2 regions of the Streptomyces sp. NPDC048172 genome follow, and region 1 is predicted to be linked to the other one. Evidence: predicted binding sites of a transcription regulator. Region 1 holds the regulator's gene; the other holds the start of a gene.
What was found. The regulator HrcA, encoded in region 1, represses chaperone genes, less so after heat shock. The targets are predictions, from matches to a motif close to TTNGCACTCNGNNNNNCNGAGTGCNAA.
Positions count from the first base shown of each region.

Region 2: the regulator HrcA is predicted to act here: its motif matches at 1,926-1,952, upstream of groES (co-chaperone GroES).

Region 1 is NZ_JBIDAT010000007.1:219,541-223,060, reverse strand. Features, by position in the region: gene ACGF3A_RS30500 (DUF3097 domain-containing protein) at 1-60, opposite strand, end outside; gene ACGF3A_RS30495 (MBL fold metallo-hydrolase) at 90-863, opposite strand; gene hrcA (heat-inducible transcriptional repressor HrcA) at 1,068-2,084, shown strand; gene dnaJ (molecular chaperone DnaJ) at 2,085-3,218, shown strand; gene ACGF3A_RS30480 (nitronate monooxygenase) at 3,422-3,520, shown strand, end outside.
Region 2 is NZ_JBIDAT010000001.1:269,860-273,379, reverse strand. Features, by position in the region: gene groL (chaperonin GroEL) at 1-1,324, opposite strand, end outside; gene groES (co-chaperone GroES) at 1,467-1,775, opposite strand; gene ACGF3A_RS01340 (methyltransferase domain-containing protein) at 2,118-3,311, shown strand; gene ACGF3A_RS01335 (hypothetical protein) at 3,413-3,520, shown strand, end outside.

The DNA.
Region 1 (3,520 bases):
GGGCTTCTGCCGTTTCCAGGGGGGTGTCAGGTTGAGGCTGCTGTAGCGGTCGTTGCGCATGGGGTCATTCTGCTACGTCGCGCGGAGCGTCACGCCTCGCCGAACCTCCTGGCGAGCTCGTCCCGTTGCCGCCGGACGAAGGCCGCGTCCACCAGCGCCCCGTGCCCCGGTACGTACACCGCCTCCTCGCCGCCCAGCGCCAGCAGCCGGTCCAGGGCCGCGGGCCAGCGGGCGGGGTGTGCGTCGTGCCCGGCCTGGGGCTCGCCCGACTCCTCGACGAGGTCGCCGCAGAAGACGACGTCCGGCGTGCCGGGCACGAGGACCACCAGGTCGTGGCCCGAGTGCGCGGGGCCGAGGTTGGCGAGCAGCACCTCGCGCCCGCCGCCCAGGGAGACGGTCATGTCGCCGGAGACGGGGTGGTGCGGCCGTACGAGGACGTCCGCGGCCTCCGCCGCCTCGTCCTCCGGCAGCCCCTGCCGGACGGCGTCCTCACGGAGCGAGTCCCGGGAGCGCGCGAGGAGTTCGCTGATGCCGACCGCGCCGTACACCTGTACCCCCGCGAACGCCGCCGTGCCGAGCACGTGGTCGAAGTGCGGGTGCGTCAGCGCGATATGCGTCACAGCGCGGCCCCAGAGGGCACGCACGTCCGCGCGGAGCGCTGCACCCTCCCGCAGGGAGGAGCCGGTGTCGATCACCAGCACCCCGTCGTCCCCGGTCACGGCCCCCACGGTGGCGTCCCAGCGCGGCAGCCTGCGCCGCGCCACACCGGGCGCGACACGCTCCCAGCGCTCCCCGACCGTACTGCCGGGCGTGCCGTCGCCGCGTCCCGGTTCCTGCGCCCGCTCTTCCCAATGCGCCGTCATACGACGACGCTAACCGCACGTGGGCAGCCACGCCCGCGTGCGGCGAGGAGCGCGGTAGCGTCGGCGCACGCGATCAGGCGGCCCTTGCCCTGGCTGTGGTGACCGGCCGTACACTGGCACAGGGAAGCTGGCACTCCTCTGCGGCGAGTGCCAGGGGTGGCACGAAGGAACACGAGAAGAGCGGCCGGACGGGAGGTGTGCGCCATGCTCAGCGAGCGCAGACTTGAGGTGCTCCGCGCCATCGTCCAGGACTACGTCGGCACGGAGGAGCCCGTCGGCTCCAAGGCGCTCACCGAGCGGCACAATCTGCAGGTCTCCCCGGCCACTGTGCGTAACGACATGGCGGCGCTGGAGGACGAGGGCTTCATCGCCCAGCCCCACACCAGCGCGGGCCGCATCCCCACCGACAAGGGGTACCGCCTCTTCGTCGACAAGCTCGCGGGCGTCAAGCCGCTGTCCTCCCCGGAGCGGCGCGCGATTCAGAACTTCCTCGACGGTGCCGTCGACCTAGACGACGTCGTGGGGCGCACGGTGCGGCTGCTGGCCCAGCTCACCCGCCAGGTCGCCGTCGTGCAGTACCCCTCGCTGACCCGTTCGACGGTGCGCCATGTCGAGCTGCTGGCGCTCGCGCCCGCGCGGCTGATGCTGGTGCTGATCACCGACACGGGCCGGGTCGAGCAGCGCCTGATCGACTGCCCGGCGCCGATCGGCGAATCGGTTCTGGCGGACCTGCGTGCCCGGCTGAACAGCCGGGTGGTCGGCCAGCGCTTCACCGAGGTGCCGTCTCTGGTCCAGGACCTCCCCGAGGCATTCGACGCCGACGACCGGGGAACCATTTCCGCGGTGCTGGCGACTCTGCTGGAGACCCTGGTCGAGGAGACGGAGGAGCGGTTGATGATCGGCGGTACCGCCAATCTCACCCGCTTCGGGCACGACTTCCCGCTCACCATCCGGCCCGTCCTGGAGGCGCTGGAGGAGCAGGTCGTGCTGCTCAAACTGCTCGGCGAGGCCAAGGACTCGGGCATGACCGTACGAATCGGACATGAGAACCACCATGAAGGACTGAGTTCCACATCGGTCGTCTCGGTCGGCTACGGTTCGGGCGACGAAGCAGTCGCCAAGCTCGGCGTGGTCGGACCGACCCGCATGGACTACCCCGGAACGATGGGAGCTGTACGCGCAGTGGCACGGTACGTCGGACAGATCCTCGCGGAGTCGTAAGTGGCGACGGACTACTACGCGGTCCTCGGCGTGCAGCGCGACGCCTCGCAGGACGAGATCAAGAAGGCCTTCCGCAGGCTCGCCCGCGAGCTGCACCCGGACGTGAACCCGGATCCGAAGACCCAGGAGCGGTTCAAGGAGATCAACACCGCTTACGAGGTGCTCTCGGACCCGCAGAAGAAGCAGGTCTACGACCTCGGCGGCGACCCGACCTCGGGTGCGGCGGCCGGTGGAGCGGGCGGCTTCGGCGCCGGATTCGGCAACTTCAGCGACATCATGGACGCCTTCTTCGGCACGGCCTCGCAGCGCGGTCCGCGCTCGCGTACGCGCCGTGGCCAGGACGCCATGATCCGGCTGGACATCGACCTCGAAGAGGCGGCGTTCGGCACCACCAAGGAGATCCAGGTCGACACCGCCGTCGTCTGCACCACGTGCAGCGGCGAGGGCGCGGCGCCCGGCACCTCGGCGCAGACCTGCGACATGTGCCGCGGCCGCGGCGAGGTCTCCCAGGTGACCCGCTCGTTCCTCGGCCAGGTCATGACCTCGCGGCCCTGCCCGCAGTGCCAGGGCTTCGGCACGGTCGTACCGACCCCGTGTCCCGAGTGCGCGGGCGACGGCCGGGTCCGTTCGCGGCGCAGCCTGACGGTCAAGATCCCGGCCGGTGTCGACAACGGGACGCGGATCCAGCTCGCGGGCGAGGGCGAGGTCGGCCCCGGCGGCGGCCCCGCCGGTGATCTCTACGTCGAGATCCACGAGAACCCCCACCCGACCTTCCAGCGCCGCGGCGACGACCTGCACTGCACGGTCACCATCCCGATGACGGCGGCCTCGCTCGGCACGAAGGTGCCGCTGGAGACGCTCGACGGGGTGGAGGAGATCGACATCCGGCCCGGCACCCAGTCGGGGCAGTCGATCCCGCTGCACGAGCGCGGCGTCACGCATCTGCGCGGCGGCGGCCGTGGCCAGCTGATCGTCCACGTCGAGGTCACGACCCCGACCAAGCTGGAGCCCGAGCAGGAGGAACTCCTCCGCCGTCTCGCGAAGCTGCGCGGCGAGGAACGACCTACTGGCCAGTTCCAGCCCGGACAGCAGGGGCTGTTCTCCCGCTTGAAGGACGCCTTCAACGGTCGCTGAGGCGGTGCGCGTGCGTGGCTCCGGCCGGGGGTCCGGGGGTGGCCCCCGGGGGATGGAGTCAGCCGGGGCAGCAGGGCTTGTTCTCCCGTCTGAAGGACGCGTTCAACGGTCGCTGACGCCTGCAACAGGCGGCGCTGAGCGGTAAGGGGCGGGGCGCGGTGACGGGTGCTTCGGTGGGCGGCACCGCGTGACAGGATGAGCGCATGTCCACCGCGTTGCCCTCGCTCTCCGAGCTGACCGAGCATCCTCTCGTCCAGGCGCCCATGGCCGGGGGCGCGTCCTGCCCGTCGCTCGCCGCCGCG
Region 2 (3,520 bases), on a different contig from region 1:
CGGCGACACCGGTGGCCTCGTCGCCCTCCTTGTCCAGGTTGCCGTCCAGCACCTTGACCGCGTGGACGAGCGCGGAGCCACCGCCGGAGACGATGCCCTCCTCGACGGCCGCGCGGGTCGCGGAGATCGCGTCCTCCAGGCGGTGCTTCTTCTCCTTCAGCTCGACCTCGGTGGCCGCGCCGACACGGATGACGCAGACGCCGCCCGCGAGCTTCGCGAGGCGCTCCTGGAGCTTCTCGCGGTCCCAGTCGGAGTCCGTGGCCTCGATCTCGCCCTTGATCTGGGCGACGCGGCCCTGGACGTCCTCGGACTTGCCCGCGCCGTCGACGATCGTGGTGTCGTCCTTGGTGACGGTGATGCGGCGGGCCGAGCCCAGCACGTCGAGACCGGCCTGGTCGAGCTTGAGGCCGACCTCCTCGGCGATCACGGTGGCGCCGGTGAGGGTCGCCATGTCCTGCAGCATCGCCTTGCGGCGGTCGCCGAAGCCGGGCGCCTTGACCGCGGTGGCGTTGAAGGTGCCGCGGATCTTGTTCACGACGAGCGTGGACAGGGCCTCGCCCTCGACGTCCTCGGCGATGATCAGCAGCGGCTTGGAGCCACCGGCCTGCATGATCTTCTCCAGCAGCGGCAGCAGGTCCTGGATGGAGCTGATCTTGCCCTGGTGGATCAGGATGTACGGGTCGTCGAGGACGGCCTCCATACGCTCCTGGTCGGTGACGAAGTAGGGCGAGAGGTAGCCCTTGTCGAAGGCCATGCCCTCGGTGAAGTCCAGCTCCAGACCGAAGGTCTGGGACTCCTCGACGGTGATCACACCGTCCTTGCCGACCTTGTCCATCGCCTCGGCGATCAGCTCGCCGACCTGCTTGTCCTGCGCGGACAGGGCGGCGACGGAGGCGATGTCCTCCTTGGAGTCGATCGGCCGCGCCGTGGCGATCAGCTCGTCGGAGACGGCCGCGACGGCGGCGTCGATGCCCTTCTTCAGGGCGGCCGGGGAGGCACCCGCGGCAACGTTGCGCAGGCCCTCGCGGACCAGGGCCTGGGCCAGCACCGTCGCGGTGGTGGTGCCGTCACCCGCGATGTCGTTGGTCTTGGTCGCGACCTCCTTGAGGAGCTGCGCGCCCAGGTTCTCGTACGCGTCCTCGACCTCGACCTCACGGGCGATGGTCACGCCGTCGTTGGTAATGGTCGGGGCGCCGAACTTCTTGTCGATGACGACGTTCCGGCCGCGCGGACCGATGGTCACCTTCACGGTGTCGGCGAGGCTGTTGACACCGCGCTCAAGGGCGCGACGGGCGTCCTCGTCGAACTTCAGGATCTTCGCCATGGGAGCTGTTGAGTCCTCTCACACGTCTCGTTCGCGTCTCGCACGAGCCGCGCCCTGGCCCCGGCTACCTCGCGGGAGGGAGCGGGCACCAGGGCGCGGTTCGATGCAGGTCCTTACAGCGTGCTCGCTGCGGTCTGCTGAATTACTTCTCGACGATCGCGAGAACGTCGCGAGCCGAGAGGACGAGGTAGTCCTCGCCGTTGTACTTCACCTCGGTGCCGCCGTACTTGCTGTACAGCACGATGTCGCCGACCTTGACGTCGAGCGGCAGGCGGTTGCCGTCCTCGAAACGGCCCGGGCCCACGGCGAGAACGGTGCCCTCCTGGGGCTTCTCCTTCGCGGTGTCCGGAATGACCAGGCCCGAGGCCGTGGTCTCTTCGGCGTCGAGCGGCTGGACCACGATGCGGTCCTCAAGCGGCTTGATGGCAACCTTGGAACTGGCGGTCGTCACGATCCGACCTCCCCCTTCGGAGATCTCATCACGGGGTCATATGTCTGGGGTGGCGACCTGGTAGATCCGTCGTCGCGGGTGCCGGATCTGCCCGTCGCGTACTTCTGGCACTCCCTTGGGGAGAGTGCCAGGGTTGAGATTATGCCTGGGTTAGCACTCGGTCAAGCGGAGTGCCAGACGCTCGCCGCTTCGGCGATACGCCGACGTCTATGGCACGCCCCCTTTCCGCCCTCTGATGAGGGGGTGCCCCTTGCCGCGCTGTGCAGGCTGCGGGCGCGTTGTGGCCGGGTGCGCAGTTCCCCGCGCCCCTGACGGGGCTCGCCTCCCGTGTTTACTGGGGGCGTGGAGTTGGAGATCTTCGAGCGGCTGCTCGGCGGTGAGGGGCAGGAGCTCCTGGAGGAGCTGCGCGCTTACGACCCCGGGGACGAGCTGGCCGTGGCCACGCGGCTGCGGCAGACGCACGACGCGGCACTCGTCTCGGCGGCGCTCGGACAGGCACGGCTGCGGCAGCGGGCCGCGGGGAAGTTCGGGGCCGACGCCGCGCGGATGTACTTCACGGCGCACGGGGCCGAGCAGTCGACCCGTACGGCCGTCGCCGCGCACCGTGCCGCGCGTATCGCCGCCTCCGGGGTACGGACGGCCGCCGATCTGTGCTGCGGCAACGGCGGCGACGCGCTCGCGCTGGCGCGCGCGGGGGTGCGGGTGCTGGCCGTCGACAAGGACCCGCTGACCTGCGCCGTCGCACGCGCGAACGCCGAGGCGCTGGGCCTCGGCGAGCTGGTCGAGGTGCGGTGCGCGGACGTCACGGAGGTGGACACGGCCGGGTACGACGCGCTGTTCGTGGACCCCGCGAGGCGGGGCGGGAGGGGACGGATCTTCGACCCCGAGGCGTATTCGCCGCCGCTCAGCCGGGCCGTGGAGCTGGCCCGTACGGCGCCGCTCGCCGCGCTGAAGATCGCGCCGGGCATCCCGCACGAGGCGGTGCCGGACGACGCGGGCGCCGAGTGGGTCTCCGACGGGGGCGACGTGAAGGAGGCCGTGCTCTGGTTCGGCGACGGCGCCCCGGCCCCCGGATCCGTACGGGCCACGCTGCTGCCCGGCGGGCACACACTGACGGGACGGGAGCTGCCCCCGCCGGAGACCGGCCCCGTGGGCCGCTTCCTGTACGAGCCGGACGGCGCCGTGATCCGCGCGCACCTGGTCGCCGAGGTCGCCGAGGCGGTCGGCGGGCGGCTGATCGACGAGACGATCGCGTACGTCACCGCCGACGAGCCGCCGCAGGGGACGCCGTACGCCACGGCGTACGAGATCACCGACGTGCTGCCCTTCAACCTCAAGAAGCTGCGGGCGCTGCTGCGCGAGCGCGGGGTCGGCGTCGTCACCGTCAAGAAGCGCGGCTCGGCCGTCGAACCGGAGGAACTCCGCAAGAAACTGAAGCTCGACCCGAAGCGGGACAGGGGCTCGTGCACGGTCTTCCTCACGCGCGTCGCGGGGGCCCCGAGCATGCTGCTGGGCGGACCGGTGCCGCGGCCCTGACCTCTGCCCGGGCGCAGGCTGAGGCGGTTCGCTGTCGTCCTTGGCCGTCCATATCCGTGAGGTCGTGACGTCCCGGCTGCGGAGGAGGGATCCTTCCGCAGGTGTCCACCTACACCACCGCCGTCTTCGGCGAAGCCCCCGTCATCCGGGTGCTGCGCCTCGCGGCCGACGCCCAGTGGTCCGCGGGACGGCTGGACGTCGACGACGAA